DNA from 2 places in the Mesobacillus sp. LC4 genome. Region 2 is predicted to be linked to the other one. Evidence: riboswitches for the same ligand, from Rfam matches in the RefSeq annotation. Region 2 holds a riboswitch; the other holds the start of a gene.

Evidence for each region. Region 2 has a riboswitch for thiamine pyrophosphate ahead of thiM (hydroxyethylthiazole kinase). Riboswitches for the same ligand answer to the same signal wherever they lie in the genome.
Region 1: linked by a shared signal. The riboswitch ahead of tenA (thiaminase II) and the one ahead of thiM (hydroxyethylthiazole kinase) in region 2 are both predicted to bind thiamine pyrophosphate.

The regions. Positions count from the first base shown of each region.
Region 1 covers NZ_JBGCUB010000001.1:1,245,796-1,252,006, forward strand. Annotated here, with positions in the region: gene AB5I83_RS06390 (S9 family peptidase) at 1-1,379, opposite strand, end outside; gene AB5I83_RS06395 (GNAT family N-acetyltransferase) at 2,650-3,054, shown strand; gene AB5I83_RS06400 (aminoglycoside adenylyltransferase domain-containing protein) at 3,162-3,962, opposite strand; gene tenA (thiaminase II) at 4,154-4,843, opposite strand; TPP riboswitch at 4,943-5,046, opposite strand; gene AB5I83_RS06410 (hypothetical protein) at 5,143-5,577, opposite strand.
Region 2 covers NZ_JBGCUB010000003.1:121,310-127,520, forward strand. Annotated here, with positions in the region: gene thiW (energy coupling factor transporter S component ThiW) at 1-474, opposite strand, end outside; gene thiE (thiamine phosphate synthase) at 478-1,128, opposite strand; gene thiD (bifunctional hydroxymethylpyrimidine kinase/phosphomethylpyrimidine kinase) at 1,101-1,940, opposite strand; gene thiM (hydroxyethylthiazole kinase) at 1,944-2,753, opposite strand; gene AB5I83_RS11485 (hypothetical protein) at 2,825-3,067, shown strand; TPP riboswitch at 3,098-3,207, opposite strand; gene AB5I83_RS11490 (hypothetical protein) at 3,351-3,488, opposite strand; gene pepT (peptidase T) at 3,615-4,847, shown strand; gene liaG (LiaG family protein) at 5,080-5,943, shown strand.

The sequences.
Region 1 (6,211 bases), on a different contig from region 2:
CCGCCAAAGCTTCCGCCCATCAATAATGTTTTATCCCTATCAGCCAATCCGTTTTCGAAAAGGTACTCAAGGCCAGCAATATTATCAAGGCGCGGTCCTTCACCCCAGTTCCCCTCAACCATCTTGGTGAACGCCAGACCGTAACCAGTTGAACCTCGGAAGTTCGGTGCGAAAATGCTATACCCTCTGTTCACTAGGAACTGGAACATCGCACGGAAGAATTTACGTTCTGCTGCCTGCGGACCACCATGAGGCCAAAGGATGACGTGGCCATTGCTCACTTCTTCCTTCGCCTTGAAAAATAAAGCTTCCATCATCATGCCATCATAGGATGAGTATGTCAGAACTTCAGGATCAACTAGCTCCTCTTCCTTGACTCCAGGAACAGCCAAATTCGTCAGCTGCTTCCACTCCTCACTGCCCGCTTCCTTCATGTAAATATTATTAGGTTTTGTCGCTGATCCGGCGAGAATATACGCATTCCCACTTTTAGCGACTGTGCCACCCTGGATGATCGATGCTGGCAGATTACTATTTTTATATGTTCCTGCAGTCAAATCATATTGATACAAATAATCATTTACGCCTTTAGATGTAACAAAATAAAGGCTGTTCGTGCTCTTGTCATATCGAAGAGGCCCAAACTCTTCTTTTTCAATCGAAAGAACTTTCGTGAACTCATGTGTATTAAGATTGAACTTTGCCAGATAATCAAAATCCTCACCAAATGTGGTGACAAAGTAGTATTCATCATCTACAAACACTCCCTCACCGACTGTGAATTGCTCATCTGTTTCCGGAGTCAGCGAGTAAGATTTCCCGTCCTGAAAAATGAATCCAGGAGCGTATGTATTTGCATATTGTTTTAAATAGGCAAAATTATTTTCTTCTTCGTCCACAGCCACTAAAAAGCAAGCCGCACCCTCTCCTTGAACGATGACGCTCTCTTCACCTGATTTCATATCATACTGATAAATATTCAGGTATGTCTCATTACCTTTGGTAGATGTATAGTAAAGACGCTGATCGTCCTGGGATAAAAACGGAAGCATATGGCGGTGTCCTTCTGCCGTACGAAGCGGCACCATGTCCCCTCCTGCGGGTGGAAGTGCATATAACTGGCCATTTTCATCACCATCATTATCGAAACCAACTACCATAAAACTGCCATCGTGCGAATAGAGCAAGTCCTGGCATGTTTGGTCAATGAAAGTCAGCGGATATGGATATTGGTTCGGCAAATCCATCGCCCATAAATTGTATTTCCCAGTTAAATTGGTGCTGAAAACCAATTGTTTCTCGTCCGGACTTAGCGTAAAAGATTGAATATTAAACGTTCGATAAAAATTCTTTACATCCGGCTTTTTAAAACTGATCACATTCCCCAACCCCTATTCTTTTTTGAAATTTCTATCTATACTGAAAACTTAAACAGATATAGGGCAAAATGTCCAGCCAAAAGATGGAGACACTTACGACAAAAGTTGCGTTTCAGGGAGTGTGTTAGGTCACTTTAATGGTATTCCATGTATAATTGTGCGAACTAGTGGCTACTTCGGACAGCTTTCAAGGTAAACAAGGGAAAGTTGTCCGAACTTGAAGCTACTTCGGACAGTTTTCGAGGAAATCGTGGAAAAGTTGTCCGAACTTAGAGCTACTTCAGACAGCTTTCAAGGTAATCAGGGGAAAGTTGTCCGTACTTGGGCCTACTTCAGACAGCTTTCGAGAGAATCAAAGAAAAGTTGTCCGTACTTGGGCCTACTTCAGACAGCTTTGAGGAGAAACTGTGTAAAGCTGTCCGAACTTGGAGCTACTTCAGACAGCTTTCAAGGGATTCAGGGAAAAGTTGTCCGTACTTAGAGCTACTTCAGACAGCTTTCGAGAGAATCAAAGAAAAGTTGTCCGTACTTGGGCCTACTTCAGACAGCTTTGAGGAGAAACTGTGTAAAGCTGTCCGAACTTGGAGCTACTTCAGACAGCTTTCAAGGATATCAGGGATAAGCTGTCCGAACTTAGGGCTACTTCAGACAGCTTTCAAGGTAATCAGGGAGAAGTTGTCCGAAACCGGGCCCACTTCAGACAGTTTTTGAGGAAATCACTGAAAAGTTGTCCGAACTTGAGTCTACTTCAGACAGCTTTCTTGGAAATCAGGGAAAAGTTGTCCGAACTCGAGTCTACCTCGGACAGCTTTCAAGGTAATCAGGGGAAAGCTGTCCGAACATAGAGCTACTTCAGACAGCTTTCAAGGAAATCACTGAAAAGTTGTCCGAACTTAGAGCTACTTCAGACAGCTTTCAAGATAATCAGGGAAAAGCTTTCTGAACTTAAGGCTACATCAGACAGCTTTCAAAGAAATCAGGGAAAAGCTGTCTGAACTTAAGGCTACTTCGGACAGCTTTGTAGGTAATAATAATAAAGCTTTCTGAACCAAGAAATGCCCTTTGCCACAATAACCAAAAAAGCGACAAAGTCTGAAAATAAAGTCAAATCCTGCGCTTTCCCGAGAAATAATTCTCAAGTTTTCAGGAGGATTTCCCTAATAAAAATTGAATCATACTAATATTGAATCATGTCTGGAGGGTCACTGATTTGTTACTTTACTTTTAATTCATATCGACTGCCAAAAAAATAATCGGGAGTTGATCAATCATGTTATATAAATATTCGCTTGAAGATATTTCACCTGAAATGCTGGTAGGCTTTTTTGATGGGTGGCCTACACCGCCAAGTCCAGAGACTCATCTAAAATTGTTGAAGAACAGTAGCACAGTGGTTTTAGCCATCGATAAAGATACTGATCGAGTTGTTGGGTTCATCACAGCAGTCAGTGATGGAGTTTTATCTGCCTATATCCCCTTCCTTGAAGTGCTGCCTGAGTACAAAAACAGAGGAATCGGCAAGGAACTTGTCCATCGAATGATGGCAGAACTTGCTGAAATATATATGATTGACTTGTGTTGTGACGATGACTTAGTCCCCTATTACGAAAAGCTCGGCATGATAAAAGCAAATGGAATGCTTTTAAGGAATTATGAGAAGCAGTCTGGAATTTAAGATATTATTTCGGTGCGTTTAAACTTTCAAAAAAATCAGTCCTAATAATTGGACTGATTTTTTTGAGTGAATTTTATTTGTATCACATTTATGGAGATTGTTTTCCACTATTCATTACATTGATTAATGAGATATTTTGAGAACCTTATAGCATGATCCAATCGATCCCTTTCTGAGTTGAAAATCTTATCTTTTTCACCTTTACGTATATTCATAGCTTCTTTGATAATATTATGCCATTCCACTGGAAGCTGAGTAAGTCCATATTCACCAGCGGCCAGCTTGGAAACGATATCGTTTTCCTTAATCGTGTAAAATTGACGGAGTAAGCCGAGAACGGTCCATTCTATTTCAAAATCAATTTGTTGTGTCGGCAGCTGGATCAACTGTTCAAAAGATGCTTCTGCCATTTGAACTCTATTTCTCCAGTAGGAATTCATGTTTTCAAGTACATAAGATGTGAGTACTTGAGGCTGAATATCTAGCTGAAATCCCTCTATTTCTGGTCCTAAAATCTTTATTCCTTTCTCCCTTAAAACCCACCAGGTTATCGGATTGAAATTAAAATAATCGCCGAATGCCAGTTCGCCATTGTTATAGTACGGAAATTCAATATTGTTATTGGTTAGTTTCCCCATATCCTCACGAAGAGCATATACTCCATCCATTTCTAGCTTATTATATTTGTTCTCAATTGTTCTATGAATATGAGACAAAGCTTCTGTATCTTGCACTGTTAACCGGCGATTTGTTAACGTGATAAAGTCAATGTCACTAGAACCTTCAACGTAGGCATCTAAAGCAATGGAACCATGTATATATAATCCTTCGAGGGTGCCAGGTAGATGTTCATTTAATAGGTTAATATAATCTTTTATGACTTTATCGACAACTTCAGGAATTACCACTTACAGAACCCCTTTTTTAAAAAAACTTTAGTAAAGTTGAATTAAATTTATTTTCCTTGTTTAAAATTCAACAAAAAGTGCCTTTATCCTCCTTCGATAAAAGCACCTCTTGATTGGACAACCCTTACTTTCCTAAATCCTTGTCTTCAATCTTCACCTTTAACACGATCACCGTATCATCTTGTTCAATTTTATCCTTCCGTCACTAATTCCATTGGGACAGGCCATTCTTCCAGTTTATAAGCCATGTCCCAGAACATATATTCAAGCTGGCAGCTAAGCAGAAAATGGTCCCTCATTTTTTCTTTTTCTTTTTCAGAGGCTTCTTCTGCTAGTTCATCCAGACGAGCGCAGAATTTTTCAGTAATCGTATCGGTGCGGTCACCGTAAAAATGAATCCATTCATAGAAAGGATGCATACTGTCTGGCTTTTTTTCATTTAATAACTTTTTTCCTATTTCCCAATAGGTCCATGGGCAAGGCAATAGCACAGCTAAAATCTCTCCCAATGTTCCTTCATGGGCAACGCTCTTCATATGCCGGATATACTGATGTGCAGCTGGTGCTAAAGAATATCCCTGTAACTCATCATAAGAAACTCCCGCATTCTGGCAAAAGTTATTATGAGGGTGTACTTCGCTGTGCAAAATAAAGGAAATCTGTTTATTGAACATCTCCATATCTTCACGTGTCTCACATTTTGAAATGGCCATTCCGTAGATCTGGATAAAAGAACTCAAATATTCAAAATCCTGCTTAACATAATGGACCAACTGTTCGGGCATAAGATCTCCATTGGCAATCCCTTTTACAAAAGGGTGCTCAAAAATGGCATTAAAAATAGGTGCTGCTTCTCTTCTCAATTCTGCTGAAAAACTCATAAATATTCCTCCTATCAGTTATTTTAGGAAGACATTAAATGGAGCGATCCAACAAAAAAACCGCTCCAAAAATGGAGCGGCAGAATAATAGATATTTACCCAGCACAGACTCCACTTTCCTACGCTAGTATGAACTAGATCAGGTTCAAAGGGTCCAGGATCCTTCCTGTCTCAGCCATAAAATGGCTCCCCTAGTGGTCTTCCTATTAAATTCACTATTACTCTACCTTTGATTTACATAAAAGTCAAACAATTCATTGATCAGTAATTCCAGAGATCACTCAGGCATTTGTGAAATCCTATTCACTTGTTAAAATTAACTTTCTTGTTTTGACATCATAAATTTTATACCCAATTTCAACCATATGATCTTTTGTGACTGTAACCTCACAATAATAAGGGACTGACCTTCCATAGGCATCAAGGTCAGGTATATCACTGAATATAAAGATTTCTTCTGAATTCAGCATTTTAAAGTCCGCTAATGAAGAACGACCTGCTGAATCTATTTCAATTACACATTCTCCACTGACGATATCATATTCCTTCATCACAACATATTTTAGACTTGGAATAGTAATCGTCAGAATTAAAACACCCATTATAAGACTTAAAATGATTTTCCCTATTTTTAATACAGGGTAGGCTTTCTCGCGAAACATTCCAATAAAACCAAATAATGCGATGATTACTAACAAAGTTCCTATAAAGAGCATTAAATAATAAACAAACACCTTTTCACTTCCTAAAATGGATGAATGGAATTATGAATTTTACTAACCAGCTTCGAAACCTCATGAAACCTTTTTATGTTCATCTCTTTTATGAACTAAAATCCAAGTACAGTAACAGTGATTATGATAATAAGTAATATGATATTTACCCAGACGAAAAATTTGATCATTACCTCTGCTCATATCTTCCTGCGCAGTGCATAGTAAAGGATCACACCATAAAATAATAAGCTGATAACTACACGCAATTTAGAAACATTTTCAATACCCAAGTCGAAAAAATCAATAAATGTATGGATTAAAACAGTAATAACAAACAAAAAAAGGTATTTCTTATAATTTCTTTCTTTTCTTTCAAACTCGTCTTTAAATTGAAGCATTTTTCACCTCGGAAATTTCACCTTTTGCATGAGCTGTCATAGTATATACCCCCTATCGAAGCTCCTCGTTTGCCCATTCTTCGACATGCAGCAATTGATAGATTCAGGCTAATAAAATGGATTAAGAATCCCGTATGCACCTCGATTAAACATAATAATCCCCGAACAGAAACAAAATTTTAATGAACCAGAAATTAAAAGATATGGACATTGGCGGAATATACCGAATTTGTTCATAGGTTTTATTGTTAAAA
Region 2 (6,211 bases):
TGCGGCATTTTTCATGAAAACTTTCAGAAGAGCGAAGCCGATTGCTGCACCCGCAAGCGAGCTGGCAAAGAATGCCGGTACCATTCCAAATAAAGCTGCTTCCTTACCAAGGAACAATGTAGCAATCGGATAGCTGGCAATCGCTCCAATAATACCGGTGCCAACTACTTCTCCCGCAAAAGCAAACTCCATTTTCTTTGTCTTTTTATACAAATAGGCAGCCAGAAGAGCACCGATCATGCTGCCAGGAAAAGCGAAAACTGAACCTGTGCCCATCATATTCCTCAGCAAAGAGATGCCAAATGCCTGGGCAACAGCGTAATACGGTCCAAGCAGTACGGCTGACAAAACATTGATAAAATGCTGCACCGGAAACACCTTGACGATTCCGAGCGGGATGAATAACATATGGCTTGTCAATGTACCTATCGCCATCATCATGGCGGTGAGGGTAAGCTTTTGTGTCTGTCTCATTTTCTACCTCCGCAGTACTTTCTCTTTAAGTCTGACTGCTGCTTCTTTGACATCTTCAGCTTGGCTGATCGCTGTGATCACAGAAACTCCATCTGCACCGGCAGCCATTACGGCTCCTGTATTATCCGCATTGATACCGCCGATCCCGACAATCGGTACGCCAAAGTCTTTTAGCTGCTCTAGAAATACTGTTCCCTGCACTGCTCTTGTATCCTTCTTTGTTGCCGTTGGAAAAATCGGCCCAACCCCAAAATAATCCGCACCTGCAAGCTTTGCCTTTTCAGCTTCCTCCAGATTGTGTACAGAAACTCCAAGTATCTTATTTCCAATTTTTCCGCGGACCTGAGCAGTGTCCTCATCCTCCTGGCCGATATGAACACCATCCGCATCAAGCTCGAGGGCCAGTTCAAGATCATCGTTCACAATGAAGGGAATGCCATTGTCCAGGCAGAGTCTTTGTAAATTCTTGCCCAGCTCCAGCTTTTCAATTTTCTCTAGACAGCCTTCTCCTTTTTCACGGTACTGAAAAATCGTGATGCCCCCGCGAATCGCTTCTTCAAGCACTTTAACAGGATCCTTAAAACAATTCGTGCTGCCAGCAATAAAATAAAGCTTCAGCATGCTTCTCATTTGTTCAGGACTGATTCTTGCCATGAGCTGACCCCACTTTCCTTTTTCATATTGTAGGCCCAATGGTTGGTAGGTCCATGTCCATTCCCGATAGGCAGCGGGTTGGCGATGGCAGCCTGGATGAAATCCTTCGCCACAGAAACTCCTTCTTGGACCGAAGCCCCTTTCGCCAGCTGTGCCGTAATCGCAGCGGAAAAAGTACAACCTGTACCATGGGTGTTTTTCGTACTGATTCTTGGAGAGGAAAAAAAGGTGAAATCCCTGCCGTCGAACAGGACATCAACAGATTGAACCGCCTCCTCATCATGTCCGCCTTTTATCACCACATTTTTCGCGCCAAGCTCATGGATCCGCTTTGCGGCTTCTTTTTTCTCATCCATGCTGTTAATTGACATGCCTATTAAAACTTCAGCTTCAGGAATGTTCGGAGTGATGATGAGGCAAAGCGGGAGCAAATCTTTTTTCAAGGCTGAAACCGCCTCCTGCTGAAGCAACGAGGCTCCGCCTTTCGCAATCATGACCGGATCGATTACGACCTTTTCCCAGCCGAACTGTTTTATTTTTTCCGCGACAGCTTCGATGATTTCCGCGTTAAAAAGCATCCCTGTCTTTATGGCATCGGTCCCAATGTCCTCTCCAACAGATTGGATTTGTTTCGCCACAGCCTCTGCGGTCATTGGAAAAACTTCTTGCACACCCAGAGTGTTTTGCGCTGTTACTGCTGTCAATGCGGACATTCCGTATACACCCAGCTCCTGGAACGTTTTCAGGTCTGCCTGGATTCCGGCTCCGCCTCCGCTGTCCGATCCTGCGATTGTCAATGCTTTTTTCATCATCAATTACCTCCTTTTGTAAAAAGAACTTCTATTAAAGATTTCCTCAGTATCCAAGTGGTACAGCTGGTTCAGGAGCTCCATTTGAAAACTTCCCGGTCCAAGCATGCCGCTTTTATCAGCGGCAGCCTCTGCTGCTACTCCATAAATGGTCAGTGCAGCAGTTGCTGCTTTGAGAAAATCCTTTTCAACTGCTGTGAATGCCCCAATAACTGATGTCAGCAGACATCCAGTGCCCGTCACCTTCGTAAGGATGGGGTGACCATTGCGGACGACAAACGTTGATTTCCCGTCTGTAATAACATCTTCTTTCCCTGTCAAAGCCACAATCGTGTTCAATTTTTGAGCAGCGGATTCAGCCAGTTCGATTACATCCCCATCTGATTCTCCGGCATCAACGCCTCGTATGCTCCAGGTTTCACCGGCAACATTCGCTATTTCCGCAGCATTTCCCCTGATAATCGAAATCTCTAATTCTTGCATCAGCCTTCTTGCTGTTTCGGTCCGATAAGCAGTCGCCCCGGCGCCCACCGGATCAAGAATGACTGGTACTCCATGTTTATTTGCGGCACTCCCTGCAAGCAGCATCGACTCTACAACTTCCGGGCGCAATGTTCCGATGTTCAGTACAAGGCTCCCCGCCATGCCTGCCATTTCGGCAACTTCCTCGTGTGCATAGGCCATCACGGGAGATGCGCCTAACGCCAGCAGTCCATTAGCCGTAAAATTGGTGACCACAACATTGGTGATATTATGTACAAGCGGATTCTCCCTCCTGACTTTTTCTAGCAAGCCAGCAATCTCTCTTTTTTCCATCCTGATCCCTCCTTGAAAAATAAAAGCGCAAGCGCCTTGGTCAGCCCCGACAAGCGCTGGAGGGCCGACCGGTGAAGTCGTTCTTTGACTTCATTGGCCGGACCGAAATCGAAATGTATAGCCGACTGCCCAGAAACGCAGAAACTGGAGACTCCGACAAAGAAGCGCTTTTTGCTTCTGTCGGCGGAGTTGAAGTTTCGGAGTTTCTAGGAGGCGACACTAGACAAGCGACTCGAGGGGCTAGGCGCTGGAGCTGGACAATTCTCGAAGTAGAATACACTTCGTTACCTCAAAATAAAAAGCCAGATCCATAAATGGACCTGGCTTAAAAGCAAAGTAAGAAAACTTCTCTCACACTACTTTCCTACGCTGGTATTACCCAGATCAGGTCCGAAGGGTTAAAAGACTTAGTGTCTTCCTCTCAGCCCGCAGCAGGGCACCCCTAGTAGTACATCAATATTCATTTGTCTTTATCCTAGCCTTAACTCTTATATATGTAAAGTGAAAAGTACATATTCAGCCATTTTTCCAGTCTGATTGATTTCAGGGAAGCTTGAGATATTTTTGATTGTGATTGGCTCTTTGACATAAACAGGATCAATCTTCTTTCTTTTTCCCTTCGGCAAGGTCATCGAATGGAGTATAGTTATTGCTTGGCATTTTTCCTGACCGTATCATTTTAAAAATCGAATAAAACACCACAAACAGCACAATAGCCGTGAACACATAACCCAAATTTCCCATCCTCCTTTTCTATATATTATACTCACAAAAAATGGAATTTTCATTCTTTTTAAAATGGTGTTCCCGTCGATCTATGCTAATATGAAAATATACATAGTAAATAGGAGATGACAGGAAATGAAAAACGAGATTATTGAAAGATTCACCTCTTATGTAAAAGTGGATACTCAATCGAATGAAGACAGTGAAACCACCCCATCGACAGCTGGACAACTAACGCTTGCCAATATGCTGGTCGAAGAGTTGAAAACAATCGGCATGGAGGAAGTCAGTATTGACGACCATGGTTATGTGATGGCCACCCTTCCTGCCAATACAGATAAGAATGTGCCAACGATCGGCTTCCTCGCTCATGTTGATACAGCAACTGATTTTACCGGAAAAAATGTAAATCCACAGATTGTTGAAAACTTCGATGGCAATCAGATTGTCCTGAACAAGGAACAGAATATCATCCTGTCACCTGCTGATTTTCCAGAGCTGCCTCAGTATAAAGGACATACCCTGATCACCACTGACGGAACGACGCTGCTTGGAGCTGACAATAAAGCTGGAATCGCCGAAATCATGACAGCGATGGCTTATTTGATTCAGCATCCGGAAATCAAGCATGGTAAGATCCGTGTTGCATTCACACCAGATGAGGAAATTGGCAGAGGCCCTCATAAGTTCGATGTGGAAGCTTTCAATGCGAAGTTCGCTTATACTATCGATGGCGGCCCGCTAGGCGAGCTGGAGTATGAAAGCTTTAATGCAGCAAGCGCGAAGGTGACTTTTAAAGGCAAGAACGTCCACCCGGGAACAGCAAAAGGAAAAATGGTGAACTCAGCCAAAATCGCAATGGAATTCAACAGCAAGCTTCCTGCAGAAGAAGCACCGGAACACACCGAGGGATATGAAGGCTTTTTCCATCTTAGCTCGATCAACGGTGATGTCGAGGAAACAACGCTTCACTATATCATCCGAGATTTTGACGGTGACAGCTTCCAGGCACGCAAGGACTTGATGCAGAAGATCACCAATGAATTGAGACTGACTTATGGCGAGACCCGCATTGAGCTTGAAATGAGTGACCAGTATTACAATATGAAGGATAAAATCGAACCGGTGAAGGAAATTGTCGATATCGCCTATGAAGCAATGGAAAACAACGGCATCAAGCCAATCGTCAAACCGATACGCGGCGGTACAGACGGTTCCCAGCTAAGCTATATGGGACTGCCAACACCGAATATTTTTACAGGCGGAGAAAACTTTCACGGAAGGTTCGAATATATCTCAGTTGATAATATGGTGAAATCAGTAGAAACCATTGTAGAAATAGCTAAACTTTTTGAAGCAAAGGTCTAGCCTTAACTCAACCAGAAGCCAGATTCCCAAACCGTACGGAATCTGGCTTCTTTGTTCATGCTCATTTGGCTTTCTTAAACTAATTTTTTCTGAAGTCTTTCTCGAAAAGAGAAGCGGCCTATTCTAAAATACGCCTCAGGTCCTATCGAGATTTAAATCGGAGGTGCATTGGGGTTCAGAGCGAATCCCCTTATTCTGGTTATAGAAGGAAACTTGAGAGGAGTTTTTATCAATGAAACGGATTTTGGTTATTTTCCTGGTGATTACCGGGGCCTATATTGGATGGAATTATATGTTCGATGGGAGCGGATTGAACTTTGCACAGGCGGAAGATGCTGTGAAGGTAACAAATGATACCGATAAAATCAGTATTGATGTATCAAGCGTCGAGACGGTGATTGTGCCAGATGAGCGCGATGATGTCCGCGCCGAGTTGGAGGGCGAAGGAACGGTCAAAGTTCAGGAACACGGTGATGAAATAAAGGTTTCTGTTAAACGGAAAGGCTTTTTCTGGTTCAACTGGTTTGAGATGGATAAGACGACTATGACAGTTTATATCCCTGCAGATTATGAAAAGGATATGGACATCGAGCTCGGCTCAGGGAAAATTGTTTTTAAAGGTGAATCTGCCGAAAACCCTATGAAGCTAAGAGATCTTTCACTCAATATCGGTTCGGGAAGGGCCACATTGGAGAATTTCGATGTTGAAAAATTGGTAAACCAGAGCTCATCAGGCGAGGTTGAAATGAACTCGATCGATGCTCAATCCGGTTCATTTGATGTCAGCTCCGGAAGCGTTCATGTCAAAAACTATTCTGGCAAGGTTGATGCTGATGTTTCATCTGGCAAGCTGGAAATCCAGATGGACCAGTTGTTGGATGATGTCAGCCTGGACGTCAGCTCCGGCTATATCGTTTTGGATCTGCCTGAAGATGCAGGCTTTATATTGAATGGAAAAGTAAGCAGCGGGAACATATCAAGCGATTTTCCGCTTCAGAACAAAGAACAATCTGACAACCGCCTGCGCGGCAAACACGGAAGCGGCAAATTCGAAATCATCGCTGATGTATCTAGCGGGAATATTAATATAAAGTAGAACTTTATAGAGGTGGCGAACTGGAAAAAATCCAGTAAAATTTCCATTTCGCTATATAAGTTAAAAAGTCGCTATTATAATCAGAAAGTCGCTATATAAAATTGAAACTCGCTATAATAATCAGAAAGTCGCTATATTAAATCGAAACTCGCTATAAAAATAATTTCTTCGCTATAATTCACTTTCTTCCACCCTATTGGTAGAAGCGAATTGGAATTCCAAAGCCTGGCAGCAGATGCCAGGCTTATATTTATATAAAACTCGGACA